2 linked regions of the Paracoccus pantotrophus genome follow. The protein of the gene in region 1 interacts with the protein of each later gene in a pairwise test. Links are inferred from orthologs where the notes say so. Each region holds a gene or a part of one and is shown on either strand. Other genes may lie near its edges. The genes, in order: hfq and rho.

Evidence for each region.
Region 2: the proteins of hfq (region 1) and rho interact in binary tests that used the Escherichia coli proteins (3 or more experiments, as listed by UniProt). The link is inferred for Paracoccus pantotrophus from one-to-one orthologs.

Annotation. Positions count from the first base shown.
Region 1 is NZ_CP044423.1:742,768-757,240, forward strand. Bases 4,242-6,972 are described here. They hold hfq (RNA chaperone Hfq), read left to right. Parts: upstream 4,242-5,355; coding sequence 5,356-5,589; downstream 5,590-6,972. Other genes in these bases: ESD82_RS03535 (potassium transporter TrkG), read left to right, coding at 4,242-5,279; hflX (GTPase HflX), read left to right, coding at 5,590-6,897. In the rest of the region: ESD82_RS03520 (sensor histidine kinase NtrY-like), read left to right, coding at 1-544; nitrogen assimilation response regulator NtrX, read left to right, coding at 541-1,929; Trk system potassium transporter TrkA, read left to right, coding at 2,272-3,648; more of ESD82_RS03535, read left to right, coding at 3,657-4,241; ESD82_RS03550 (helix-turn-helix domain-containing protein), read right to left, coding at 7,202-8,320; tRNA (adenosine(37)-N6)-dimethylallyltransferase MiaA, read right to left, coding at 8,455-9,351; pyrH (UMP kinase), read left to right, coding at 9,437-10,171; frr (ribosome recycling factor), read left to right, coding at 10,252-10,815; uppS (polyprenyl diphosphate synthase), read left to right, coding at 10,821-11,555; ESD82_RS03575 (phosphatidate cytidylyltransferase), read left to right, coding at 11,552-12,406; dxr (1-deoxy-D-xylulose-5-phosphate reductoisomerase), read left to right, coding at 12,411-13,583; RIP metalloprotease RseP, read left to right, coding at 13,580-14,473. UniProt on the Escherichia coli protein: RNA chaperone that binds small regulatory RNA (sRNAs) and mRNAs to facilitate mRNA translational regulation in response to envelope stress, environmental stress and changes in metabolite concentrations.
Region 2 is NZ_CP044426.1:2,176,945-2,191,603, reverse strand. What follows is about bases 7,163-10,079. They hold rho (transcription termination factor Rho), read left to right. Parts: upstream 7,163-7,943; coding sequence 7,944-9,215; downstream 9,216-10,079. Other genes in these bases: mnmE (tRNA uridine-5-carboxymethylaminomethyl(34) synthesis GTPase MnmE), read left to right, coding at 9,232-10,079; ESD82_RS21325 (CopD family protein), read left to right, coding at 7,372-7,818. In the rest of the region: ESD82_RS21350 (formate dehydrogenase subunit gamma), read right to left, coding at 1-232; fdxH (formate dehydrogenase subunit beta), read right to left, coding at 232-1,230; ESD82_RS21335 (hybrid-cluster NAD(P)-dependent oxidoreductase), read right to left, coding at 4,470-5,546; ESD82_RS21330 (aromatic ring-hydroxylating oxygenase subunit alpha), read right to left, coding at 5,546-6,784; more of mnmE, read left to right, coding at 10,080-10,491; tRNA uridine-5-carboxymethylaminomethyl(34) synthesis enzyme MnmG, read left to right, coding at 10,500-12,359; 16S rRNA (guanine(527)-N(7))-methyltransferase RsmG, read left to right, coding at 12,359-12,940; ESD82_RS21300 (ParA family protein), read left to right, coding at 12,933-13,709; ESD82_RS21295 (ParB/RepB/Spo0J family partition protein), read left to right, coding at 13,719-14,597. UniProt on the Escherichia coli protein: Facilitates transcription termination by a mechanism that involves Rho binding to the nascent RNA, activation of Rho's RNA-dependent ATPase activity, and release of the mRNA from the DNA template.

The sequences.
Region 1 (14,473 bases):
CCGCTTCGCCCGCATGCCCGAGCCGGACCGCAAGGAAACCGACATCGCCAAGCTCTTGCGCGATGCCGAGCTGATGCAGCGCGACGCGCTGCAGGGCGCGCTGGTCTCGGACATTCCCGACGAGCCGGTGATCGTGGATGCCGATGCCGGCATGATGCGGCAGGTCTTCACCAACCTGTTGAAGAACGCGGGCGAGGCGCTGGACGAGCTGCGCGCGAACCCGCCCGAGGGCTGGGTGCCGCAGGTCCGGGTCTCGCTGCGCTCGGCCCCCGATGCGGTGACGATCCGCATCGCCGACAACGGGCCCGGCCTGCCGCAGGACCGCACCCGGCTGTTCGAGCCCTATGTGACGATGAAGCCCGGCGGCACCGGCCTCGGCCTGCCCATCGTCAAGAAGATCGTCGAGGAACACGGCGGCAGCCTGATGCTGACCGACACCCCCGAAGGACGCGGCGCCATGGCCGAAATCCGCCTGCCGCGCGAACGCCAGCCGGTGCGGCTTTCCGCGCGCCGCCAGAAAAACGAGCAGGAAGCAATGAAATGAGCGATATTCTGATTGTCGACGACGAGCGGGACATCCGGGAACTGATCTCCGACATCCTGCGCGACGAGGGCTTCTCGACCCGCCTTGCCGCCAATTCCGACCAGGCGGTGGCCGAGCTGAACGCGGCCGAGCCGGCGCTGATGATCCTCGACATCTGGCTCAAGGACAGCAAGATGGACGGGATCGACATCCTCAAGCAGGTCAAGCGCAACAATCCCGAGGTGCCGGTGGTCATCATCTCGGGCCATGGCAATATCGAGATCGCGGTGGCGGCGATCAAGCAGGGCGCCTACGACTTCATCGAGAAGCCCTTCAACATCGACCAGCTGCTGGTGGTGATCCGCCGCGCCATGGAGACGGCGCGGCTGCGCCGCGAGAACTCGACGCTCAGGCGCGGCGAGGCACGGGCGGCCGAGATGCTGGGCAATTCCGCGCCCTTCCGCCGGCTGCGCGAACAGCTCGACAAGGTGGCGAAATCGAACGGCCGGGTGATGCTGACCGGCGAGCCGGGGGCGGGCAAGGAGATCGCCGCGCGCTATGTCCACGCCCACAGCCCGCGCGCGCGCGAACCCTTCGTCACCGTGCCCTGCGCCACCATCGAGCCCGAACACATGGAGGAGGTGCTTTTCGGCCGCGAAACGCCCGAGCGCGGCATCGAGGCGGGTCTCCTGGAGCAGGCGCATGGCGGGGTGATCTATTTCGACGAGGTGGCGGACATGCCGCTGGGCACCCAGCCCAAGATCCTGCGGGTGCTGACCGAGCAGCAGTTCCAGCGCGCCGGCGGCACCGACAAGGTGCGGGTGGACCTGCGGGTGATCTCCTCGACCAATCGCGATCTTTCGGCCGAGATCGCCGCGGGCCGCTTCCGGCAGGAGCTTTACGACCGGCTGAACGTGGTGCCGGTGGCGGTGCCCTCGCTGGCCGAGCGGCGCGACGATATCCCGCTGCTGGCCTCACATTTCATCGAACAGTTCCATGCCGGCCAGGGCCTGCCGCTGCGCGCGCTGCCCGAGGAGACCTGCGCCGCGCTGCAGGCGATGAACTGGCCGGGCAATATCCGCCAGCTGCGCAATGTGATCGAGCGGGTGCTGATCCTGGGCGACGGCACCGGGCCGATCCAGCCCTCGGAACTGGAAGGCCAGAACGGCAGCGCCAGCACCAGCGAGGCCCTGGCGCTCGGCCCGCAGATCACCAGCCTGGCGCTGCGCGAGGCGCGCGAACTCTTCGAGCGCGAATACCTGCTGGCGCAGATCAACCGCTTCGGCGGCAATATCAGCCGCACGGCGCAATTCGTCGGCATGGAGCGTTCGGCGCTGCATCGCAAGCTCAAGTCGCTCGGCGTCGTCGGCGGCATGCGCGTCGAGGAGGAACTGATGGGGAAATGATGGCGGCGCCATGCCGGTGGCGCGGTCGCATGGGTATTTATGGAACAGAGAAGCACGGGAACTGCGCCCCGGCCACCCCCGCGGATCAGGCGGGACAGGTTCTGGCCAGGTGACCGGGGCGACTTCTCCGTTCGCGGTCATCGGCTCCCCAGCCTGTACCGCGCAACCAGGCTAGGCGGAAAAGATTGAGGAATCCTTAACGGCTTCTTCGTTCTGCAAATACCCATGCGGCGATGACGCAGGCGGTATGGCTGCACGGCTGGTCCTGATGTTTTCGCTGTATCCGTCGCCTGCGGCCCGCGCTAGGATCGCGCTTCACGAAGGGGTTGAACCGGGGCCGGAATGAAGATCATCATCTGCGGGGCGGGGCAGGTCGGCTGGCATATCGCGCGCCATCTTGCGGGCGAGCGCAACGATGTCACCATCATCGACACCAATGCCGAGTTGATCCGGCGCGCCACCGATGCGCTGGACGTGCAGGGCGTGACCGGCTTTGCCAGCCATCCCGACGTGCTGGACCGCGCCGGCGCGCGCGATGCCGACCTGATCATCGCCGCAACCCATTCGGACGAGGTCAACATGGTCACCTGCCAGGTCGCCCATTCCGTCTTCCAGGTGCCGAGGAAGATCGCGCGGCTGCGCAGCTCGGCCTATCTGGACGCGATCTGGTCCGATCTCTACCGCACTGACCACCTGCCCATCGACGTCGTCATCAGCCCCGAGCGCGAGGTGGCGCGGGCGGCGATGCAGCGGCTTTCCGCGCCCTCGACCTTCGATGCCGAGACCTTCCTGGAAGGGCGGCTGCATCTGCTGGGGATCTCGCTCGAGCCTGACAGCCCGGTGCTGAACACGCCCCTGCGGCAGCTCAACGACATGTTCATCAGCCTCAGCGCCATCGTCGCCGGGGTGCGGCGTGGCGGCAAGCTCTTCGCGCCCGAGCCGGGCGACCAGCTTTTCGAGGGCGACCAGGTCTATGTCTTCACCCTGACCGAGGACGTGGCGCGCACGCTGGAGATCTTCGGCAAGCCCATGGCCAAGCAGGAAAGCGTCGTCATCATCGGTGCGGGCAATGTGGGCCTGGCCGTCGCCCAATCGCTCGAGGCGCGCCCCGAGCGCATCCGCGTCAAGCTGATCGAGCGCAGCCGCGCCCGCGCCGAGGATGCGGCCGATGCGCTCAACCGCACCATCGTGCTGAACGGCGACGGGCTGTCGGCCGAATTGCTGGAGGAGGCGGCCGTGCCGCGCGCCGATGCGGTCCTGGCCATCACCGACGACGACAAGACCAACATCCTGGCCGCGGTGCGCGCCAAGCAGGCGGGCGCGAAGCTTGCGATCTCGCTGGTCAACGACCCCACGCTGATGTCGCTGATGGAGCCTCTGGACATCGACGCCTTCATCAACCCGCGTGCCAGTACCGTCTCGACCATCCTGCGCCATATCCGGCACGGACGGGTGCGCGACATCTATTCCATCGGCGATGCCGAAGCCGAGGTGATCGAGGCGCAGGTGCTTTCGACCTCGCCCATCGCCGGCCGGGCCGTGCGCGACATCGAGTTTCCCGAAGGCGCGCTGATGGGCGCCGTGCGCAAGGGCGAGCGCGTGGTCAAGCCGACGGGCGACCTGCGCATCGAGGAGGGCGACATCGTGGTGATCTTTGCCCTCGTCTCCGACATTCCCGAGGTCGAACGCCTGCTGCAGGTTTCGATCGACTTCTTCTGAGGCCGGGGATGGGGTTTTTGCTGCGCCTGCCGCTTATCGTGATCCTGGGGGGCATCGGCGCGCTGGCGATGGTGGTGCCGGGGCTTTACGCCCATGCGCTGGACAGCCACAAGATCGGCTCGATCTTCCTGGGCGCGGCGGGGCTTTTCGTGATCCTGGCCGCGATCCTAGGGCTGGCGACCGCCGACCGGCCCGAGGGGCCGCGGGCGCGCAGCGTGCTTCTGACCATGCTGGGTACCATGGTGCTGCTGCCGGCCATGCTGGCCGTGCCCTTTGCCATGGCCTTGCCCGATACCGGCTTCTTCAATGCCTGGTGGGAGATGATCTCCTGCCTGACCACCACCGGCGCCACGCTTTACTCGGCCGATCTGCTGCCGGCGCCGCTGCATCTGTGGCGCGCCATGGTCGGCTGGCTGGGCGGGCTGTTCATGCTGGTCGCGGCTATCGCACTGCTGGCGCCCCTGCGGGTAGGGGGATTCGAGATCATGTCCTCGCCCTATGGTCGCAGCGAAAGGTTCGAGCGCCTGCCGCGCTCGGCCGAGGGCCCGGATGCCCTGGCCCCGCTGACCCATCCCGCCTTCCAGACCGAACTGGCCGATCCGGCACATCGGGTGATGCGGGCGGGCCGGGTGGTGCTGCCGGTCTATGCCGGGCTGACTCTGCTGATGTGGACGCTGCTGCTGATGCTGGGCGAGACCGGGCTGGTGGCGCTGACCCGCGCCATGGGCACGCTGTCGACCAGCGGCATCAGCCCGGTCGCCGGCCCCGCCGGGCAGGGCAGCGGCATCGCCGGCGAGGTGGTGATCTTCCTGTTCCTGATCCCTGCGCTGTCGCGCCGCTTCTGGCCCGGCGGCGGCGAGCTGAAGGCCAGCGAGAGTTGGATCGAGGATCCCGAGCTGCGCATGGCCGCTGGCGTGGTGCTGCTGGTCTCGGTCCTGCTGTTCGCGCGGCATTTCGCCGGGGCCATCGGCGTTTCCCCGACCGGGGCCAAGGGGGTGCTGGACACGCTCGACAGCGCCGCCTCGGCCGCATGGGGAGGTATCTTCAACGGGCTGAGCTATCTGACCACGACCGGCTGGAACTCGGTCGAATGGCAAGGCGCGCGCAACTGGTCGGGGCTGAGCTCGCCCGGGCTGATGCTGGCGGGGCTGGCGATGATGGGCGGCGGCGTCGCCACCACCGCGGGGGGCGTCAAGCTGCTCAGGGTCTATGCGCTCGCCCGCCATTCCGAGCGCGAGCTGGAGCGGATCGTACACCCGGCCTCGGTCGGCGGCGGCGGGCTGATGGCGCGGCGGCTGCGGCGCGAGGGGGCCTATCTCGCCTTCATCTTCTTCATGCTCTTCGCCAGTTCCATCGCGGTGACGGTGATGCTGATCTCGCTGCAGCGCATCGAGTTCGATTCGGCCACCATCCTGTCCATCGCGGCGCTGACCAATACCGGCCCGCTGGCCGGCGCGATTCCGCTGACACCGACCTTCCAGGGCTCGGCCGGCATGGCGGGGGCGCCCTGGGCGGGCTGGGCCGGGCTGCCGGGGCTGACCAAGGCGGTTCTGGCCGGGGCCATGGTGGTCGGACGGGTCGAGACGCTGGCGATCCTGGCGCTGGTTTCGCCCGAATATTGGCGCCGCTAGCCCGGATCACATGCTTGCAAGCCGCTGCCCGCTCGCCTAAGTCTTGAAAACCAGCGATAAGAACAAGGTGCCCCGAATGGCCGGCGACAAACAGAACCTCCAGGACGCTTTTCTGAACCATGTGCGCAAGGGCAAGGTCCCGGTGACGATTTTCCTTATCAACGGTGTGAAATTGCAGGGTGTCATCACCTGGTTCGACAATTTCTGCGTGCTTTTGCGCCGCGATGGGCAATCGCAGCTTGTCTACAAGCACGCCATCTCGACCATCATGCCGGGGCAGCCGATCAGCCTCTATGACGGCGAGGACTGATTGGCCGAGCCGTCGGAAACCCGCGAGCGGCCGACCCGGGCCTATGTGATCCATCCCGATCTGGGCAATTCGCGCACCCGCCGCTCGCCCGAGCTGGCGCTGGAGGAGGCGGTGGCGCTCGCCCATGCGCTGCCCGCCATCGAGGTGGCCGGGGCCGAGGTGGCGCGGCTGCGCAATCCCGATCCGGGCATGCTGTTCTCCAAGGGCAAGCGCGAGGAGATCGGCCAGCACCTCAAGGCCGCCGCCGAGGGCGAGGGGGCGGAACTGGTGCTGATCGACGGGCCGGTGACGCCGGTCCAGCAGCGCAACCTGGAAAAGGAATGGGGCGTCAAGATCCTCGACCGGACCGGGCTGATTCTCGAGATCTTCGCGGATCGCGCCCAGACGCGCGAGGGCGTCTTGCAGGTGGAACTGGCCGCGCTGGCCTATCAGCGCACCCGGCTGGTCAGGGCCTGGACGCACCTGGAGCGCCAGCGCGGCGGCTTGGGCTTCGTCGGCGGTCCCGGCGAGACGCAGATCGAGGCCGACCGCCGCGCCATCGACGAACAGGTGGTGCGCCTGCGCCGGCAGCTCGAGCGGGTGGTCAAGACCCGCGAGCTGCACCGCAAGGCCCGCGCCAAGGTGCCCTATCCCATCGTCGCGCTGGTCGGCTATACCAACGCCGGGAAATCCACGCTTTTCAACAAGCTGACCGGGGCCGAGGTCTTGGCGCAGGACCAGCTTTTCGCCACGCTGGACCCGACCATGCGGCAGATGGTGCTGCCCGGCGGCCGGCGGGTGATCCTGTCCGACACGGTGGGCTTCATCAGCGACCTGCCGCATGAGCTGGTCGCCGCCTTTCGCGCCACGCTGGAGGAGGTGCTGGCGGCCGACCTGATCCTGCATGTGCGCGACATCAGCCATCCCGAGACCGAGGAGCAGGCCGGCGACGTGGGCGAGATCCTCGATTCGCTGGGGGTCGAGGAGGACGTGCCGCTGATCGAGGTCTGGAACAAGATCGACGCGCTGTCGCCCGAGACCCGTGCCGCCCTGCGGCGCACCGATGCGCGCACCGAGGGCGTGCAGGCGATCTCGGCCCTGTCGGGCGAGGGGCTGGACGATCTGCTGGCCGCCGTCGAGGCGCGGCTGGCCGAGGCGCTGGACGAGCCGCGCCGCGAGGCCGAACTGGTGCTGCCGCATTCGGACGGCCGGCGCCGGGCCTGGCTGCATGAGCAGGGCGTGGTCGCGGCCGAAGAGGTCGCCGAAGAGGGGGTGCGGCTGCGGCTGCGCTGGACGGACCGGCAAAGGGCGGCCTTCGAGGGGCTTTGAGGACGAATTCTCGCTGGGCGAGGGACAAGGGCCTTGGCTGGCCGAAGCCCGGCGGCGCGACTGCCCGCCCCGGCAGCCTTTCTCGTGCCCTCGGGCCTTTCATCTGCGTCCCGATGACCGCGACCCGCAGCGCGGCCGCCAGTCGCAGCCGACAAGGGTGGCGCAGTTGCCTGCCCCGACAGGCTTTTCCGTTCGCCCGCAGGTCTTCCGACTGCGTGCCGTTTCCTCATCGCCGATCCGCGGCGTGCCGGGCTCCCATGGCGGGACGATGCGCGACGCATGATGCTGCCCGAAGGCGCGGGAATCAGCCGGCGGGGCGATCGCCGGGGCGGCTGTGGGTTTCCCGCATCAGCGCCCGGTAAGCCTGGGGCGTGCGGCCCGTCGCGGCCAAGAAGGCGCGCATGAAATGGCCAAGTCCGCTATAGCCCAGCCGCGCCGCGATCTGCGCCATCGGCAAGTCGCCGTCGCGCAGCGCCTTGCTGGCGCATTGCAGCCGCAGGTCGTAGAGCAGCTCCAGCGCGCTGCGACCCCGGCTCAGGCGGCAGGCGCGGTCGAGCTGCGCCTGCGAGCAGCCCAGCCGCAGCGCCAGTTCGGCGATGGTCTGGCCCGATTGCAGCTCGGCCTGCGCCAGTTGCAGGAAATGCCCGGTCAGCGCCCGGGCCTCGGCCAGGCCGGCGGGCGAAGGTGCGGATGGCGCCAGCCCCGCGCCCTGTCCATCGCCCAGCCGCGACAGCACGGCTGCGATCAGCCCCAGCCCGCGTGCGGTCGCGGCATTCTGCGCGGGGGCGCGCGGCATCCCCGCACCCAGCGCGGTCATTGCCGCGTCCAGCAGCTCGGCATCCGCGGCGCCAGGCAGGCCGTGGCGCAAGCCCTGCGGCAGCGTCAGCCCCCGGCACATGGCGGGCGGGATCAGCAGCGCCAACCCATGCACCTCGGGCGGCGGGTTCAGCGAAAAGGCGGTGCCCGCGGGAATGAAGGCGATGCGGCCGGCCGGCAGCACATGGTGATGGCCTGGAAACATGATCGCGACCGTGCCGCCGGTCGGGCGAAGCAGCACATGGTCGCCGCGGACCCGCGGGCTGCGCGGCGCGGCCGGGCTGCGCACCGGCCCGCCCCAGTGAAGGCCGGCCAGCGGGATCAGCCGCAGCCCGCCGCCCGGCCGCCCGCCCGGCAAAGCGCAGCGGGGCTGGAGCGCCGCCGCCTGACCCGGCCCGGCCGGGCCGGGGAGAAGGTCGCGGAACGGGCTGGGGGCCAGGCAGGGGGCCGGGGCCAGCGGCCGGCCGAAAGCAGCCGGCGTCAGGGCCACGTTCGGCCGGGGATCGGGGTCCGCCGGCTCGGGGATGGTTTCCAGGGTGATGCCGGCCGCGGCCAGCCGCGCCAGCACCGGATCGGGCGGGATCAGGTGGCGGCGGGCTTCATCCATCAGCCGCGGCTTTCAGCGGATCCATGACCAAGGGCTATCTCCGTGACGCGAGTCCATGAAGAATATACTCATCCCAGGGTTGCCAAAAGATGAATATGTCTTTGCCGTGCGGCATGCACCACGGGCCGCGCCGGTCAGGGGTCGATCCCGATCCGCTGCCAATCCCCCAGCCGGCCGCGAAAGAAGCTGCGCTGCGCCTTGGCATATTGCCTCGTGGCGATGACCGCGCGCCGGATTGCCTCGTCCAGGTCGATCCGTCCCTGCAGATGCGCGACCAGTTCCGGCGCGCCGATGGCCTTGGCCCAAAGCGCATCGGGGCTCCAGCGCGGCAGCAGGGCGCGCACCTCGTCCAGCGCGCCCTGGTCCAGCATCAGCCGGAAGCGGCGCTCGATGCGCTCGGCCAGCCAGTCGCGGTCGGGCTCCAGCACCAAGAGATGCGCGGCGGCGGGGTCGATCAGCGGCGGCGGGGTCTCGGCCTGCCAGGCGGCGATGCCGCGCCCGGTGGTGGTCAGCACCTCCCAGGCGCGCTGGACGCGCACCGGGTTTTTCAGGTCGATGCGTGTCCGGGTCTGCGCATCAAGATCCGCGACCATGCGTGCCAGGCCGCCGGGTTCGCGCACGAGCTGGTCGGCCCAGGCGCGGATTTCGGGCGGGGTGGCGGGAATCGCCGCCAGTCCGCGGCTGAGCGCATGCAGATAAAGCCCGGTGCCGCCGGTCACGATCAGCCGGCCGATGCCCCGGTCCATCAGCGCCGCCACCTCGGCCAGCCAGGCGCCGACGGAATAGCCGCGGTCGCAGGGCACATGGCCGTAAAGCACATGCGGCGCGCGCGCCTCGTCATCAGGCGAGGGCCGCGCGGTCAGCACGCGCCAGCAGGACCAGACCTGCAAGGCGTCGGCATTGACGATGGTGCCGCCCTGACGCTCGGCGATCTCCAGCGCCAGGGCGGATTTGCCGCTGGCGGTGGGCCCGGCAATCAGGACATGGCGGCGGGGCTCCAGCCCGGCCAGGATCGGGTGACGCGGGGTCATTTCGGGGCGGGTCGGCAGTGGTTGAACATGGGGCCTGTTTGCGACATTTTGCCCGGCAATGAAACAGCCGCAAAAAGGTGAACCCATGTCGGAAAGCGCGTCCAAGACCCGCGGAAGCTATTCGCGCGTGATGTTGAAGATTTCGGGCGAGGCGCTGATGGGGGACCAGGGTTACGGCCTGCACCCGCCGACCGTCGCCCGCATCGCGCAGGAGGTCAAATCCGTCCATGACATGGGCGTCGAGATCTGCATGGTCATCGGCGGCGGCAACATCTTCCGCGGCCTTCAGGGCAGCGCGCAGGGCATGGAGCGGGCGACCGCCGACTACATGGGCATGCTGGCCACGGTGATGAACGCGCTGGCCATGCAGGCGGCGCTGGAGGCGCTGAAGATCCATACCCGCGTGATCTCGGCCATCCGCATGGACGAGGTGGCCGAGCCCTATATCCGCCGCCGCGCCGTGCGCCACCTGGAAAAAAAGCGTGTCTGCATCTTCGCCGCCGGCACCGGCAACCCCTATTTCACCACCGACACCGCCGCCACGCTGCGCGCCAACGAGATGAATTGCGAGGCGATCTTCAAGGGCACCAAGGTCGATGGCGTCTATGACAAGGATCCGAACAAGTTCCCCGACGCGCGGCGCTATGACGACGTGACCTATGACGAGGTGCTGCAAAAGCATCTGGGGGTCATGGATGCCTCGGCCATCGCGCTGGCGCGCGACAACGACCTGCCGATCATCGTCTTCTCGCTGGATGAACCGGGCGGTTTCCGCGGAATCCTGGCCGGCACCGGCACATATACGCGCGTGCACGGCTGAAAAACCCGTATAGGCTTTGCCATGCCGGCGTGGCTCGGCTAAAAGCGGCGAAAATCACAGCACAGAGGCCATGACCGAGCATGTCCGACGAGATCGAGATCGACACCGACGACCTGGAACGCCGCATGAAGGGCGCGATGGAATCCCTGCGCCATGAATTCGCCTCGCTGCGCACCGGCCGTGCCTCGGCCAGCATGGTCGAGCCGATCATGGTCGATGCCTATGGCTCGCCCACGCCGATCAACCAGATCGGCACGGTGAACGTGCCCGAGCCGCGGCTGGTCACGATCAACATCTGGGACAAGGGCCTGGTCGGCAAGGCCGAGAAGGCGATCCGCGAATCGGGCCTGGGCATCAACCCGCAGCTCAACGGCACCATCATCATGCTGCCGATCCCCGAGCTGAACGAGGAACGCCGGCGCGAACTGACCCGCGTCGCCGCGCAATATGCCGAGCACGCCCGCGTCGCCATCCGCAACGTGCGCCGCGACGGCATGGACCAGATCAAGAAGGCCAAGTCCTCGGGCATGTCCGAGGACGACCAGAAGTTCTGGGAAACCGCCGTGCAGGAATTGACCGACAAGATGATCGCCTCGGTGGACCAGGCGCTCGAGGCCAAGCAGGCCGAGATCATGCAGGTCTGACCCGGATGGCCGAAACCGCAGCCAGCCTGTCGAAATCCGGCGGAGGGGACCAGCGGCCCCGGCATGTCGCCATCATCATGGATGGCAACGGCCGCTGGGCCAAGAACCGGGGCTGGCCGCGGCTGGTCGGGCATCGGCGCGGCGCCGAGCGCGTCAAGCAGATCGTGCGCGCCTGCCCCGACCTGGGGGTGAACTGGCTGACCGTCTATGCCTTTTCGACCGAGAACTGGAAGCGCTCGACCGAGGAGGTGCTGGGCCTGATGGGCATCTTCGCCCGCTATATCGAGCGCGAGGCCGACGGGCTTTCGGCCGAGGGCGTGCGCATGCGCTTCATCGGCGGGCGCGAGCGGCTGGAGCCCAAGCTGCAGCGGCTGATGGCCGGGATCGAGGCGCGCACCGCCGGCAATACCCGGCTGAACTTGACCGTGGCGATCAATTACGGCGGCCGGGACGAGCTGACCCGCGCCGCGGCGCGGCTTGCCGCCCGCATCGCGCGGGGCGAGGTGGCCGAGCCGACCGAGGCCGACCTGGCCGATTGCCTGGACACCGCCGGCCATCCCGACCCCGACTTGGTGATCCGCACCTCGGGCGAGACCCGGACCTCGAATTTCCTGCCCTTCCAGGCGGCCTATTCGGAATATGAGTTCACCCAGACGCTCTGGCCGGATTTCACGCCCGAGCACCTGGCCGAGATCCTCGACCGTTACGGGTTGCGCGAACGGCGCTTCGGCGGCGCATGAGCGGCGGCGGGTCACAGCCGGGCCGGCTGCGCGACGCCTTGCAGCGCGGGCGCGACAAATGGGCCGATCTCTGGCCGCGCCTGCTGTCGGGCGTGGTGCTGGCGGTGCTGGGGCTGTTGCTCCTGCTGTCCTCGGGGCTCTGGATCCGACTGGGCGTCTCGGCCGTGATCGGGGTGATGATGTGGGAACTGGCGCGGCTGACCGGCTGGCGCCACCCCGAGTTCCGCAGCCCGCGCCATCCCGTGCTGATTGGCATCCTGTCGGGGCTGGTGATGCTGGCCATGCTGGTGCTGCCCGGCGACTGGCCTATGGCGCTGGCGCTGGTGCCGATGATCGCCGGCTGGCACGGCACGCATGAACACGAGTGCCCGGCCTATCTGCTGTTCACCCTGGCCATCCTGGGCGCGGGCTACGGGCTGGTGGTGATCCGCGAGGTGATGGGCCTGCCGACGCTGGCCTGGATCGTCGGCACCGTGGTGCTGTCGGATGTGCTGGGCTATTTCATCGGCCGCAAGCTGGGCGGTCCGCGCTTCTGGCCCGCCGTCAGCCCCAAGAAGACCTGGAGCGGCACCATCGCCGGCTGGGCGGGCGCGCTGGTGCTGGCGCTGGTTCTGCTGCTGGCCGGGCAGGCGCCCTGGCCGGTGCTGGTGTTGGGGCCGCTGGTCGCCTTGGCCGGGCAGTTCGGCGACATCGCCGAAAGCTGGCTCAAGCGCCGGGTGGGCGTCAAGGACAGTTCCGAGCTTATCCCCGGCCATGGCGGCGCCATGGACCGGTTCGACGCCATGTCGGGGGCGCTGCTGCTGGCGCTTGTGTTGTTGATCGGCAATCTTTTACCCGTGATCGGAGGCTGAAGGAATGCGCAGCATATCGGTGCTGGGCGCGACCGGGTCGGTCGGTGAAAGCGCGTTCGATCTGTTGATGCGGGCCGGCGGGCCCGAGCGGTTCCGCACCATCGCCCTGACCGGCGGCGCCAATGTCGCGCGCCTGGCCCGGATGGCCCGCGCGCTGCGGGCCGAGATCGCCGTCACCGCCTGGCCGCAATGCCTGGCCGACCTGCGTGCCGCGCTGTCGGGCAGCGGCATCGAGGCCGCGGCGGGGCCGCAGGCCGTGGCCGAGGCCGCCGCGCGCCCGGCCGACTGGACGCTTTCCGCCATCATCGGCGCCGCCGGCCTGCCGCCGGGGCTGGAAGTGCTGGCCCGCAGCGGCACGCTGGCGCTTGCCAACAAGGAAACCCTGGTCGCTGCCGGGCCTCTGGTCATGGCGCGTGCGCGGCAAACCGGCGCCCGCATTCTGCCGGTCGATTCCGAACATTCCGCGATATTCCAGGCGCTTCAGGGTGAAAACCTTGAAACCGTCGAGCATGTGACCATCACCGCCTCGGGTGGCGCCTTCCGCGACTGGCCGCTGGAACGGCTGGCGCAGGCCACCGTGGCCGAGGCCAGCCGGCACCCGAACTGGGACATGGGCCAGCGCATCACCATCGACAGCGCCAGCATGTTCAACAAGGCGCTGGAAGTCATTGAAGCGCATGAGTTCTTTGGCATCGGCGCCGAGCGTTTGCGGGTGCTGGTGCATCCGCAGTCGATCATCCATGCCATGGTCACGCATCGCGACGGCGGCTCGATCGCGCATCTGGGGGCGCCGGACATGCGCCATGCCATCGGCTATGCGCTGAACTGGCCGGCGCGCGCGCCGCTGCCGGTGCCGGCGCTGGACCTGGCGGCGCTTGGCAGCCTGACCTTTGCCCAGCCGGACGAGGCGCGCTGGCCCGCCCTGCGCCTGGCGCGCGAGGCGATCGAGGCCGGCGGCGCCGCCGGCGCGGTGCTGAACGCCGCCAAGGAACAGGCGCTGGACGATTTCATCGCCGGGCGCATCCGCTTTACCGACATGGCCCCGGCGGTCGAGCATGCGCTGGCCCTGGCCGCGCGCGAGGCGGGTTTCGGACAAAGCCCGCGCGAGCTGGCCGAGGTGCTGCATTGGGACGGTTTCGCCCGGCGGGCGGCGGCGCAATGGCAGGGGGCGGCATGAGCCTGGCTCTGGACATGATGGGTGGTTTCCTGTGGACCGCGGCGGCCTTTGTCGTGGCGCTGTCGGTCATCGTTACCGTGCATGAATATGGCCATTACATCGTCGGCCGGCTTTGCGGCATCAAGGCCGAGGTGTTTTCGCTGGGCTTCGGGCCCCGGCTGGTCTCGCGCCGCGACCGGCACGGCACGGTCTGGCAGGTGGCGGCGATCCCGCTGGGCGGCTATGTCCGTTTCCTGGGCGATGCCGATGCGGCCAGCGCCGGCTCGGTGCGGGTCGAGCCGGCCCGTGCGCGCCAAAGCCTGACCGGGGCGCCGCTCTGGGCGCGCTTCGCCACCGTGGCGGCGGGGCCGGTGTTCAACTTCGCGCTGTCGATCCTGGTCTTCGCCGGGATGGCGATCTGGCAGGGCCTGCCGGTGGACGAGGTCCGGGTGGGTCGGCTGCACCCGACGCCGCCCGGCGTCGAGATGCAGCTGCAACCCGGCGACCGCGTTCTGGCGCTGGACGGCCGGCCGGTCACGAGCTGGCGCGATCTGGGCGCAGCGGCAGCCGAGCTGCCCGCGCGGCCCGTCCATGACTGGACCGTGCTGCGCGAGGGCGCCGAAATCACCGTGCCCGGCCCCGATCTCATGCCGCCCCTGGTCATCGGCATCGCGCCGCGCAGCCCGGCGGCCGCGGCCGGGCTGAAGCCAGGCGACGTGATCCTGGCCATCGACGGCGAGCCGGTCTCGCGCTTCGACGAACTGCGCGCGCATGTGGCCGAGGCCGAGGGCCGCCCGGTCCTGCTGCGCGTCTGGCGCGAGGGCGAGGGGGAAGCCGACTATACCCTGGCCGCGCGCGAACAGGATCTGCCGACCGACGACGGCTATACGCGGCGCTGGCTGATCGGCGTG
Region 2 (14,659 bases), on another replicon or contig:
GCAGGATGCCCACGAAAGGATGCAGCCAGCGCGTCATCTGCCCGCCGCCGAACAGCCCGGTCAGGAAGTAGAGCGAGGGGTGAAACAGCGCCAGCCCCGAAAGCAGCAGCACGATCAGGCTGGCCGCCGTCACCCAGTGGTTCAGCCGCGTGATGCCGCGATAGCGGCTGACCGTAACCGGACGGCGGCTTTCGATATGGTCGCCCGGGGCCGAGAACATGCGCTTGGCCATCACAGCACCTCTCTTTCCGGCGGGATCGGGGGCTCGCGCCCCGAGACCAGTTCCTCGGCATGGACCTCATCCTCGGCCGAGACCTTGTTGGCGCGCGTCATCAGCCCGTGCAGGACCGAGCCGACGGCCGCCGCGCCGATGGCGGCCAGGCCCAGCGTCTTGGTCACGCCCTTCCAGCCCTCGACCACGGGCGAGATGCGTGGCTGCTCTGGCAGGTCGGAATAAAGCGAGGGCTGGTCGGCATGGTGCAACACATAGAAGACATGCGTGCCGCCCACCCCTTGCGGGTCGTAGATGCCGGCATTGTCGTAGCCGCGCGACTTCAAGTCGTCGACGCGGGCCTCGGCATGGGCCAGCATGTCCTCCTTGGTGCCGAAGACGATGGCCTGGGTCGGGCAGGCCTTGGCGCAGGCCGGCCCCTGGCCCACCGCCACCCGGTCCGAACACAGCGTGCATTTGTAGCTGACATGGGTTTTCTGGCTGATGCGCGGGATGTCGAAGGGACAGCCGGTCACGCAATAGCCGCAGCCGATGCAATTCTCGTGGATGAAATCCACGATGCCGTTCGAATATTGCACGATGGCGCCGGGGGCCGGGCAGGCCTTGAGGCAGCCCGGATCGGCGCAATGCATGCAGCCGTCCTTGCGGATCAGCCATTCGAAATCGCCGGTCTGCGGGTTCTCGTATTCCGAGAACCGCATCAGGGTGAACATGTCGGGCGTCAGGTCGTGCGGATTTTCGTAAAGGCCGACATTTTCCTCGATCTCGGGATAGGTGTCGTTCCATTCGGCGCAGGCCGACTGGCAGGCCTTGCAGCCGATGCATTTCGATACGTCGATCAGCTTGGCCACCGGCGTCAGTTCGCGCGTCGGCGGCGGCAGGTCGGGCATGGCCGAGGCGCGGACGACATCGCCCGGCCCCAGGTTGGCCTGCATCGGCTGCACCGGCGGGTTCGAGACCGCGGTGCGCGGGCTGTCGAGGTTCGGATCGGTCGTCATGACACCGCCTCCCCTGTCGCGGGTTCGATATTGACCAGGAACGCCTTGAATTCAGGCGTTTCCACATTGGCATCGCCGACAAAGGGCGTCAGGCTGTTCGGCCCGAACCCCTTGCGCGCCGCGCCCATGAAGCCCCAGTGCAGCGGGATGCCGATGACATGCACCAGCTTGTCGCCGCATTGCATCGGCTTCAGCCGTCCCGTCACCAGGGCCTTGGCCCTGACCTCGCCCCGCTTGGACCAGACCCGCACCCAGCCGCCGCGCCGGATGCCCTTTTCGGCGGCCAGCTCTTCGCTGATCTCGACGAAGAACTCGGGCTGCAGGGCAGCGTTGATGCGGTTGTGCTTGGTCCAGTAGTGGAAATGCTCGGTCAGGCGATACGAGGTCGCCGCGATCGGGAACTCCTCGCTGGTGGCGAATTGCTCGGCATCGCTGGCAAAGACCCGTGCCACCGGGTTGCCGCGCATCTGCGGGTTGAACACGTTGGCCAGGGGCGACTCGAACGGCTCCATATGCGTCGGGAAGGGACCGTCGCGCATCAAGCCCCGCGTGAACAGGCGCGAAACGCCTTCGGGGTTCATGATGAAGGGACCGACATCGCCGGGCCTGGCCGTGGGCGCGATGTCGGGCACGTCGTAGCCGGTCCATTTCTCGCCGTCCCATTCCAGCAGCTTGCGCGAGGGATCCCAGGGCCGGCCCTGCATGTCGGCAGAGGCGCGATTGTAAAGGATCCGCCGGTTCAGCGGCCAGGAAAAGGCCCAGTTCGGATAGGCGCCGGTCTCATCGGGGTCGATATTGTCCCGTCGCGCCATGTTGTTGCCGTCCTCGTTCCAGCAGCCGGAATAGATCCAGCAGGCGCCCATGGTCGTGCCGTCGTCACGATACTGGCTGAAATTCAGCAATTGCTTGCCCTTGGCGGTCAGCAGTTTCGTCGGGTCGGCGGTGTCGTAGACATCCTCCAGCGCCCGGCCGTTCAGCTCCTTGGCCAGTTCCTCGGGCGAGGGCTCGTCGGGGTCGGCATAGTCCCAGGTCAGGTTCAGGATCGGGTCGGGGAAGACGCCGCCTTCCTCCTGGTAGAGCTTTTTCACGCGCAGGAAGATCTGCGCCATGATCCAGGTGTCATGCCTGGCCTGGCCGGGCGGCGTCGCCGCCGACCAGTGCCATTGCAGCCAGCGGCCGGAATTGACCAGCGCGCCATCATCCTCGGCAAAGCAGGACGAGGGCAGTTCCAGCACCTCGGTCTGGATCGAGGCGGTGTCCACGTCGTTATGTTCGCCGTGGTTTTCCCAGAAATGCGCCGTCTCGGTCGCCAGCGGGTCCATGACCACCAGGAGCTTCAGCTTGCTGAGCGCCGCCGTGACCTTGCCCCGGTTCGGGAAGGACAGCAGCGGGTTGAAGCCCTGGCAGAAATAGATGTTGACCCGGCCGGCATCCATCAGCTCGAACATGCGCAGGATGTCATAGGTCGGCACGTCCAGCTTGGGCAGGTAGTGATAGGCCCAGTCGTTCTCGGCCGTGGCGGCGTCGCCCCACATCGCCTTCATGAAGCTGACCATGAACTTGGGATAGTTCTGCCAATAGCTGGTCTGGCCCGGCCGCAGCGGCGTGAAGCTGCGGCTGGACATGTAGGTCTGCCAGTCCGGCTCTTTCTCGGTCGGGATGTTCAGGTAGCCGGGAATCAGGTTCGACATCAGCCCGATATCGGTCAGGCCCTGGATGTTGGAATGGCCGCGCAGCGCGTTCATCCCGCCGCCCCGGACGCCGATATTGCCCAGGATCAGCTGCAGCATCGCCATGCCGCGGATGTTCTGCGAACCCTTGGCGTGCTGGGTCCAGCCCAGCGCATACATCGAGGTCATGGTCTTGTCGGGCGCCGAGCACTCGCCGATCATCTCGGCGATCTTGAGGAAGCGGTCCCTGGGCGTGCCGCAGACCTGTTCGACCAGTTCCGGCGTATAGCGCGAGACATGTTCCTTGAGCAGGTTCCAGACGCAGCGCGGATGCTCCAGCGTCATGTCCACGGTGGCAAAGCCGTCCTCGCCGATGACATAGTCCCAGCCCGACTTGTCATAGTCGCGCTTTTCCGGGTCGTAGCCGGTGAACAGCCCGTTGCTCCAGCCGAACTCGTCCTTCACCAGCCAGGCGGCATTGGTGAAGTTGCGGACGTAATCCCATTGCACCTTGTCGTTCTGGATCAACCAGTTGATCAGGCCCATCAGGAAGGCAATGTCCGAGCCGGGCCGGATCGGCGCATAGTAATCGGCCACCGAGGCGGTGCGGGTAAAGCGCGGGTCCACCACGATCAGCCGGGCGCCGCGCGTGGCCTTGGCTTCGGTCACCCATTTGAATCCGCAGGGATGGGCTTCGGCGGCATTGCCGCCCATGACGACCACGAGGTCGGTATTCTTGATGTCGGTCCAGGAGTTGGTCATCGCTCCACGGCCAAATGTCGGGCCCAAACTGGACACCGTGGGGCCGTGTCAGACGCGCGCCTGGTTGTCGAATCCGACGATCCCCATGGATCTGACCACCTTGTAGGTCAGCCATGCGGTTTCATTGGTGGTGGCCGAGGCCGCCAGGTAGCCGGTGGTGGTCCAGCGGTTGACGGGCACGCCGTCGTCGTTGGTCAGCACCATGTTGGCATCGCGGTCATCCTTGAGCGCGCGGGCGATCTTGTCCAGCGCCTCTTCCCAGGAGATCTCCTCGAAGCTGGCCGCGCCGGGCCGGCGGATGCGCGGCGTGGTCAGGCGCGTCTCGGCATTGACGAAGTCCTTGAGCGCCGCGCCTTTCGGGCAAAGCGTGCCGCGATTGGTCGGATGGTCGGCATCGCCCTCGATATGGACGACCCTGGCCTCTTCGCCGGCCTTCAGGTCGCCGTCGGAATAGATGATGACGCCGCAGGCGACCGAGCAATAGGGGCAGGTATTGCGCGTCTCGGTCGTCGAGGCCAGCTTGAAGGCACGCACATGCGCCTGTTCCGCCGCCTCCGCCCCGCCGAAGCCCATGGCCCCCAGCGATGTCGCCGCGACACCCGCACCCGCCAGTTTCAGGAAACCGCGCCGCGAGAGGTCGATATTCATCGTGCCCTCCTTTTGCCTGTCGTAGAGATAGGTACCGGGTCAGGATCACCCGGTATGGTAGTTCTGTCAAGCGCGGCAGGACAAGGGGCGGAACCTTTCGGCCCGCCCCTTTTCCCAGAAAAACCGGGGGTTTTTGCCATGCTGTGACCGTGGTGCCGGTCAGACCTCGACCGAGACCGCCCCGATCGGATGCGAGCAGCAGGCCAGGATATAGCCCTCCTCGATATCCTCGTCGGTGATGCCGCCGTTATGGACCATATGCACTTCGCCGGCGGTCTTGCGAATCTTGCAGGTGCCGCACAGGCCGAAGGTGCAGCCCGAAGGGATGTTCAGCCCATTGGCCTTGGCCACCGCCAGCACCGTGTCGGTCTCGTTGCATTTCGCCACCACGCCCGAACTTTCGAAGGTGATCTGGGCGGCGCTGTCCTCGTCCGGGACCACGTCGTCCAGCACCGGGGCCTCGGCCTCGGTGCGGATCGGGGCGCCGAAGCTTTCCTGGTGATAATGGTCCATGTCGAAGCCCAGCGCGATCAGCATGTCGCGCACCGCCTGCATGAAGGGCTCGGGCCCGCAGCAGAACACCTCGCGCTCAAGGTAGTCCGGGGCCATCAGGCCCAGCATGATCTGGTTCAGCCGGCCGCGATAGCCGTGCCAGGTGCGGAACGGGTCGGAGTCCTCGACCGTGAAGCGCAATTGCAGCCCCGGCACCCGGTCGGCCATGCCTTCCAGCCGCTGGCGGAAGATGATCTCGCTAGGGCTGCACGCGGCATGGACGAAGACGATGTCCGGCATCTCTCCCGAATCCCAGGCCCAGGTGGTCATCGACATTACCGGGGTGATGCCCGAACCGGCCGAGATGAACAGGTATTTCGGCGCCTCGTGCCGGACGAAGGAAAAAATCCCCGCCGGCCCGAAGGCCTTGAGCCGCATGCCCGGCCGCAGGTGGTCGATCATCCAGCGCCCGCCGACGCTGCCCGGCTGCGCCTTGACCGTGACCGAGATGGACAGCGGCCGCGACGGGCTGGAGCTGATCGTATAGGTGCGCTGCACGTTGCCGCCCGGAACCGGCAGGTCCAGGGTGACGAACTGGCCGGGCTGATAATCGAACCAGGCCCCCGAAGGCGCGCGGAAGGTAAAGGTGGCGGTGTCCGAGGTCTCGGGCACCACCATCACGCATTCCAGCGGCTCGTCGTCCTTCCACGGCTTGTCGCCGAATGCCTTGACCAAGACCGCCATTATTCCGCCGCCATGGCCGGACGCGGCGACAGGCGATCCAGCATCTGCCGCACATACCAGTCGACGAAATGGATCACGCCCTCTTCCTGGTGGGGCGAATAGGGGCCGGGCTCATAGGCCGGGGACAGGATGCCCTTCTGGTTCTCCTCGACCACGCGGCGGTCCTCGTCATTGGTGGCCAGCCAGACCTCGGTCAGCTTCTGCAGGTCGTAGTCGACACCCTCGACCGCATCCTTGTGGACCAGCCATTTCGAGGTCACCTCGGTCTCGGTGGGCGAGATCGGCAGCAGGCGGAAGACGATGGCATGGTCGGGCAGGAAGTGGTTCCAGCTGGACGGGAAGTGATAGAACATCAGGCTGCCGGCGTCGTTCCACGGGATCGTGCCCATGCGCCGGTTCACCGCCGCCTTGGTGGACATGGTGAAGCTTTCGGCATTGTTCAGCAGCGGCACGCGGGCGAAGCGCCATTGCATCCCCGGCTCGTTCACGAAGCGCGCGGGCAGGCCGGCCTGGTCGCAGCGGTTCCAATGCGCCAGGATCTCGGGCGAGGCGGCGTTGGGCCCCTCCATCACCGTCATCAGCGGGTTGTCGGAATAGGTCCGGCACAGCGAGGGATGGCTGCCGCCGCAATGGTAGCATTCGCGGTTGTTCTCGATCACCAGCTTCCAGTTGCCCTTCTCGACGATGGTCGAGGTGAAGGCGACCTTGGCGTTTGCGAGGTCGCTGGCGCCGACGTAATCACGCAGATAACCGCCCAGCGGCTCGAAATCCGGCGGGTTGTCGGCCAGGCAGATGAACACCATGCCGCCCTCGGTCCGGCAATGGACCGGCTTGAGGCTGTATTTCGAGGCATCGAAATCCGGCCCCATGTCGCGGGCGAACAGCAGTTTGCCGTCGAGGTCGTAGGTCCATTGGTGATAGGGACAGACCAGCTTGGGCGAGCTGCCGTTCTGCTTGGGGCACAGCCGCTGGCCGCGATGGCGGCAGACGTTGTGGAAGGCACGGATCTGGCCGTCGGCGCCGCACACGATCACCACCGGATACTGCCCGATCTGCAAGGTGGCGTGGTTGCCGGTCTTGGGAATGTCGCAGGAAGGGATGGCGAACACCCATTCGCGATACCAGAGATTCTCCAGATCGGCCTGGTAGACGCCCTGGTCGCAATAGAGGTCGCGGCTGAGCGAGAAGTTCTTTCGCCGGTTGGCGAGCTGGTCCAGGATTTCGGCTGTGTTCAGCATGGCTTGATTCCGTCACAAGGGGCGTCCTTGGCAAAGCATTGCACCGCTTTGGCGGGTCGCAATTCGCCAAATGCGACGCCCGGATGACGCAAACGCACCTCGGGCGCTTTTGCGTAGCCCCGAGCCCCGCCTCCAGAGACAGGCAGGCCCCGAAAGGGGTCATTCGGAAGCGGCTGCCACGCCGCCAGCAAGCGCGGGTATAAGCCTGGGGATAAACGGCCGCGACTCGGGAGGTCGAATCTGTGGAGATCGCGCGGCCTTTTCCATGTCTACGGATCGCCGCTTGGGACAGAGCAGGAACGGAGCCGGCTTCTCCACATGTCCATAACCGGCTGCAAACCACCCACAAGCTGTGGAAAAGAAAAATTTTCACAAACTTATCCACAGGTGGTTTTTGCTTATCATGCTGTTTGTGATGGAATTTTTCGTTAACAAATCGTTAACGGTGTTTTTTTCCCCAAGCGCCGCGGTCTGGGGAAGGTCAAGGCGGAGCCGGGATTTCCAGTCATCCACAGGCCCAACAACATCATCATCCTTATCTTTATCTTCATTTCTTTTTGATAGAGAGAGGACGGCGGAGGTGTACCATGAACGATTTCCTGCCCCTTGCTTACCCCTGGATCAAAGCGTTGCATGTCATGGCGGTGCTTTCCTGGATGGCGGGGCTGTTTTACCTGCCGCGGCTGTTCGTCTATCACGCGGAACGCGGCCATATCGGGCAAGAGCCAGCGCAATCCTTCCAGATCATGGAGGACAAGCTGCTGCGGCTGATCATGAATCCGGCGATGATCGTGACCTGGATCGCCGGCCTTGCGCTGGTGCTGACGCCGGGAATCGTGGACTGGACGATGATCTGGCCCTGGACCAAGGCAGCCGGCGTGCTGGGCATGACCTGGTTTCACATGTGGCTGGCCGGCCAGCGCAAGGCGCTGCTGCAGGGCCGGGGCCTGAGCGGGCGGCGCTATCGGATGATGAACGAGGTGCCGACGTTGCTGATGGTCCTGATCGTGCTGTCGGTGATCGTGAAATTCTAGAAGAATTGACTCGCGCGCGGATTATGCCTATGTGACGCGGCATCCGCCGTCCGGCGGATTTTTCCTGACACAGTTTCCTGCGCGGGCCGATCATGCGTCGGGCAGCGCGCGCCCATAGGCTAGATATGACCGAAGAACGTCTCAACCTGTCCGATCTCAAGGCCAAGAGCCCGGCCGATCTGCTGGCCATGGCCGAGGAATGGGAGATCGAGAACGCCTCGACCATGCGCAAGGGCGAGATGATGTTCTCGATCCTCAAGGAACATGCCGAGGAGGGCTTCGAGATCGGCGGCGACGGCGTGCTGGAGGTGGTCCAGGACGGTTTCGGTTTCCTGCGCTCGCCCGAGGCGAACTACCTGCCGGGTCCTGACGACATCTATGTCAGCCCCGACATGATCCGCCAGCACAGCCTGCGCACCGGCGACACGGTCGAGGGCGTGATCCGCGCGCCGGGCGAGAATGAGCGTTATTTCGCCCTGACCAAGGTCGAGAAGATCAATTTCGAGAATCCCGAAAAGGCCCGCCACAAGGTCGCCTTCGACAACCTGACGCCGCTTTACCCCAATGAGCGGCTGAAGATGGAGATCGAGGATCCGACCATCAAGGACCGTTCCGCCCGGATCATCGACCTGGTGGCGCCGATCGGCAAGGGCCAGCGTTCGCTGATCGTGGCGCCGCCACGCACCGGCAAGACCGTGCTGCTGCAAAACATCGCCCATTCGATCGAGAAGAACCATCCAGAGTGCTATCTGATCGTGCTGCTGATCGACGAGCGGCCGGAAGAGGTGACGGACATGCAGCGTTCGGTGAAGGGCGAGGTCATTTCCTCGACCTTCGACGAACCCGCCAGCCGCCATGTCGCCGTTTCGGAAATGGTGATCGAAAAGGCCAAGCGCCTGGTCGAGCATAAACGAGATGTTGTTATCCTTCTGGATTCTATCACAAGACTTGGTAGGGCCTTCAACACCGTGGTGCCCAGTTCGGGCAAGGTGCTGACCGGCGGCGTCGATGCGAATGCCTTGCAGCGTCCGAAGCGGTTCTTTGGCGCGGCGCGCAACATCGAGGAAGGCGGTTCGCTGACCATCATCGCCACGGCGCTGATCGATACCGGCTCGCGCATGGACGAGGTGATCTTCGAGGAATTCAAGGGCACCGGCAACAGCGAGATCGTTCTGGACCGCAAGGTGGCCGACAAGCGCGTGTTCCCGGCGATGGACATCCTCAAGTCCGGCACCCGCAAGGAAGAACTGCTGGTGGATGCCAAGGATCTGCAAAAGACCTATCTGCTGCGGCGCATCCTGAACCCGATGGGAACCACGGATGCGATCGAATTCCTGATCTCGAAGCTGAAGCAGACCAAGACCAACAGCGAATTCTTCGATTCGATGAACGCCTGACGGCGCGGAGGATGCGGTGGATACGATCTTTGCCGAGGCCACCCCGCCCGGCCGAGGGGGGGTTTCCGTCGTCCGCCTGAGCGGACCGAAGGCGCGTGCGGTCTTGGAATCCTTGGCCGGACCAGTGGCGACGCCGCGCATGGCGGCGCTGCGGGCGCTGCGGGACGGAGAGGATCTGATTGACCGCGCGTTGGTCATCTGGTTCGAGGAAGGCCACAGCTTTACGGGTGAGGAAGTGGCCGAAATGCATCTGCACGGTGCGCCGGTCATTGCCAACAGGCTGGCGCAGGCGCTTCTGGCCCGGGGATTGCGAAGGGCCGAGGCAGGAGAGTTCAGCAAGCGGGCCTTTCTCAATGGCCGCATGGACCTGGCTGAAGCCGAAGGGTTGGCCGATCTGCTTTCCGCTGAGACGGAAGCACAGCGAAAGCTGGCAATGCGGGCAACAGAAGGGGAACTGGGTCGAAAGGCCGATGAACTGCGCGCCAAGTTGGTTCGTGCCGGGGCCCTGATCGAAGCCAGCATCGATTTCGCCGATGAGGAGGTGCCCGAGGAGGTTCCGGCAGAGGCGCTGGATTTGATCGAGGCGGTTCGTAGCGATATCCGGCTGATGCTGGCAGGCTATCCGGCGACCGAACGGTTGCGGCAAGGTTATGTCGTGGCGATAATCGGGCCGCCGAACGCCGGGAAATCGACGCTTCTGAATCGCATCGGCCAGCGCGACATCGCCCTGGTTTCCGAGATCGCGGGGACGACGCGGGATATTCTGGAACTTCATACCGATCTGCGCGGCTTGCCGGTGACCTTCCTGGATACGGCCGGGTTGCGCGAAAGCAGTGATCCCGTGGAGGCCATGGGGGTTGCGCGGGGGGTGCAGAAAGCGGCCGAGGCCGACTTGCGCATCCACCTTTCGGTTGATGGGCTTGCCGGCGAAGCCGCGAAGGAGGACGATATCATCGTTCGTGCCAAGGCAGATCTTGGGCGAGGCGCAGGAATATCGATCTCGGGCCTGACCGGGGAAGGGGTCGCGGAATTGCTGGATCTGGTCTATGATCGCCTGCGAGTCAGGGCGGCAGCGTCCGGGCTGGTGGGACACAAGAGGCAGGCGGAAGCCTTGCAGCGCGCCCTGGCAGCCCTTGAAGTCGAGTATAGCACCGCACCGGAGTTTCTTGCCGAAGCCTTGCGGCAAGCGGCACAAGCTTTGGCGATGATGGTTGGGCGGGTGGGGGCCGAGGATTATCTGGACGAGATCTTCAGTTCCTTCTGTATCGGAAAATAGGGTTTCACGTGAAACAATTCGACGTAATCGTGATTGGTGGAGGCCATGCCGGTTTGGAAGCCGCCATGGCTGCTGCGCGCATGGGCGCGGAAACCGCGCTGATAACGCTGAATCGCGATGATCTGGGTACGATGTCCTGCAATCCCGCGATTGGCGGGTTGGGAAAAGGCCACCTGGTGCGTGAAATCGATGCGCTTGACGGTGTCATGGGAAGACTGGCCGATGCCGCCGGCATCCAGTTCCGGCTGCTGAATCGCCGCAAGGGGCCTGCTGTGCAGGGACCGCGCGCACAAGCTGACCGCAAGATCTATCGAGCCGCTGCGGCGCGGGTCATGGCCGGGCAGGCCGGCTTGTCCCTGGTGCTTGGCGAAGCAGCCGAATTGCTGCATGAACAGGCCGAGTTGCGCGGTTTGCGGCTGGCCGATGGCACAGAATTGCAGGCCCGGCAGATCATCCTGACCACGGGAACCTTTCTTAACGGGTTGATTCACATAGGCGATGTGACCCGTCCCGCCGGCCGTTGGGGCGGGCCGGCATCGGTGCAGCTTGCTGCATCGCTTCGCCCGCTCAACCTACCGCTGGGTCGACTGAAAACGGGCACTCCCCCGCGCATTCTTCGCAGCAGCATCGACTGGGAAAGCCTGGATCAGCAACCGGGCGACGATGAGCCGACAATGTTCTCCTATCTGTCCTCGGGCCCGAAGATACGGCAGATCAGCTGCGCGATTACCCATACGAATCCAGAAACCCACGGGATCATCCGCGACAACCTGGCCCGTTCGGCGATGTATGGCGGCCGCATTGATGGGGTGGGGCCTCGCTACTGCCCATCGATCGAAGACAAGATCGTCCGCTTTGCCCAGAAGGATTCGCACCAGATTTTCCTGGAGCCGGAAGGTTTGGACAGTGATCTGGTCTATCCCAATGGCATTTCGACATCCTTGCCCGAAGATGTCCAGCTGGCCTATGTCCGGTCGATCCGCGGCCTGGAAGCGGCTGAAATCGTGCAGCCCGGCTATGCGGTGGAATATGACTATGTCGATCCGCGGGCGCTGACGCCGACGCTGGAAACCAAGGCCCTGTCGGGGCTGTTCCTTGCCGGACAAATCAACGGCACGACCGGCTATGAGGAGGCCGCAGCGCAAGGCTTGGTGGCGGGCCTCAATGCCGCGCTGAAAGCGCAAGGCCGAGAGATGCTGCATTTCTCCCGTTCTCAAAGCTACATCGGAGTGATGATCGACGATCTTACCACCCGAGGCGTCAGTGAACCTTACCGGATGTTTACTTCCCGCGCAGAATTTCGCCTTTCTCTGCGGGCGGATAATGCAGACCAGCGCCTGACCCCGCTGGGGATTGAGATCGGCTGCGTGGGGCAAGCGCGCCAGCAGGCGTTCTCCGAAAAGATGCGGCGCTATTCCGCGGCGCGGATTCGGGCCGAATCCGTAAGCCTTACCCCTACGGAACTTTCCCGAGCCGGGATCGAGGTGCGGCAAGATGGTGTTAGGCGCAGCCTGTTCGCGCTGCTTGCTCAGCAGGAAATACCGCAAGATCAAGTTCTTGCACTGGACGACGAGCTTTCTTCGTACGACCCGGCCACTATTGCGCAACTGGCAGCGGATGCGCTCTATCATCAATACATGGACCGCCAGGGCAAAGATGCCGAACTGTTGCGCAAGGAAGAGTCCGTGGTCATTCCGGCCGAGTTCGACTATGATGCGCTTTCGGGCCTGTCAAATGAACTCAAATCCAAGCTGAACAGATATCGGCCCGGAACCCTCGCCGCGGCCGCGGGGATCGAGGGCATGACTCCCGCGGCCTTGACGCTGATTCTCGCCGTGATCCGCATTGGTGCCCGGAAAACCGCGTGATGGGTGTTTCACGTGAAACAGAGCGTCTTGCTGCCTATGTGGGGTTGCTGCGGAAATGGAACCCGGCGATCAACCTGATCGCACCGTCCACGGTAGAGCAGATCGAGACCCGGCATATCGCGGACAGCTTGCAATTGGCCGAGATTGCTGAAAATTCTCCGGGAAATTGGGTCGATCTGGGCAGCGGTGGCGGATTTCCCGGTGTCGTGATGGCGATCATGCGGCCTGAGCTGCAATTGACCATGGTGGAAAGCGACCAACGCAAGGCTGCCTTCTTGCGCAATGTGCTGCGTGAGCTGGCGCTGCCGCATGCGCGAGTGCTGTGCAAGCGCATCGAGGCCGTGGATAGGCTTGATGCTGCCAATATCAGCGCAAGGGCCCTTGCCCCGCTTCCTCAGCTCATGGCATATGTGGACCGGCACCTGAGCGCATCTGGAACGGCATGGCTCATGAAGGGCCGAAACTGGCAGGACGAGGTCGCTCAGGCGCGAACCGATTGGAAATTCGAACTAAAGCCCCATCAAAGCACGACTGACCCTGACGCGGCCATTCTGGAAATTACGGAAGTTCGCCATGCATGAGACACGCATCATTGCCGTTGCAAACCAGAAGGGCGGCGTGGGAAAGACCACCACGGCGATCAATCTTGGCGCTGCCCTGGCCGAGCAAGGCCAGCGGGTCGCGATCATAGATCTTGATCCGCAAGGCAACGCTTCGACAGGACTTGGGGTGGCGCTGGAGGATCGGGTTCTGACCTCTTACGATCTGCTGACCGGCGAGCAGGCGTTATCCGAGACCCTGCGCGACACGGCGATCGCCAACCTTCGTCTTGTCCCATCCAATCGGGATCTGGCCTCGGCAGATTTCGAACTGTCCAATCGTTCCGGCCGGACCCAGCTCCTGCGGCGAAAGCTGACGGTTCCTGCGGAGCTGGACTATATCCTGATCGATTGCCCGCCGGCGCTTGGCCTTCTGACCGTCAATGCCATGGTAGCTTCGGACAGCGTCCTGGTGCCGCTGCAAGCCGAATTCTATGCGCTGGAGGGGCTTTCGCAACTGCTGATGACCGTGCGCGAGGTTCGCCAGACCGCCAATCCCGACCTGCGGATCGAGGGCGTGTTGCTGACCATGGCGGATAATCGCAACAACCTGTCGCAGCAGGTCGAGGCAGATGCGCGCAACACCCTTTCCGGGCTGGTCTATCGCACGGTGATTCCGCGCAATGTCCGGCTGTCCGAGGCGCCGTCCCATGCCATGCCGGTGCTGCAATACGATCCGAACTCCAAGGGAAGCCACGCCTATCGCGAATTGGCTGCCGAGTTCCTGTCCCGTCAATTCGCGACCGCCTGAGGAGGAATTATGGCAGAGAACAAGCTTGAAAAGCGCGGTCTGGGTCGTGGCCTTTCGGCCCTGATGGCCGATGTCGACCTGATTCCATCCGAACGTCCGGCCCCGCGGCAGATCCTTCCGGTCGAGCAGCTGACCCCCAACCCCGACCAGCCGCGCCGCAGCTTCGCCCCCGAGGCCTTGCAGGAACTGGCCGATTCGCTGAGGACGCGCGGCATGTTGCAGCCGCTGATCGTCCGCCCGCACCCGTCGGATCGCGGCCTTTACCAGATCGTTGCCGGTGAACGGCGCTGGCGCGCTGCGCAGATTGCCCAGCTTCACGAGGTGCCGGTCATCGTCCGCGACCTCGACGATACCGAGGTGCTGGAGGTCGCCATCGTCGAGAATATCCAGCGCGCCGACCTGAATGCCATCGAGGAGGCGGCATCCTATCGCCAGCTTATGGACCGTTTCGGCCATACCCAGGAAAAGCTGGCGGAGGCGCTGAACAAGAGCCGCAGCCATATCGCCAACCTGTTGCGCTTGCTGAACCTGCCGGAACAGGTCCAGGCTTGGCTCAAGGAAGGCAAGCTGACCGCCGGACATGCCCGCGCCCTGATCACCGCGGCCAATCCGGTCGAACTGGCGCGGAAGGTGATCGAAAAGAACCTCTCGGTGCGCGAGACCGAGGATCTGGTGCGCCGCCAGGCCGAAGGCGCCCGGACGCAAAAGCCCCGCAATCCCAGGCACGAAAAGGATGCCGACACCCGTGCGCTCGAAGGCGATTTGACCGCACATCTGAAAATGAAGGTGGCGATCAACCATGCCGGGGTCGATGGCGGCCAGGTCGTCATCACCTATCGCGACCTGGATCAGCTTGATCGGCTGTGCCAGATTCTTGCCGGCAACTGACCACAATATCTGGTATATCACAGCGTCAGCACGCCTAGACTTGCTATACTTGGCCAGAAAAA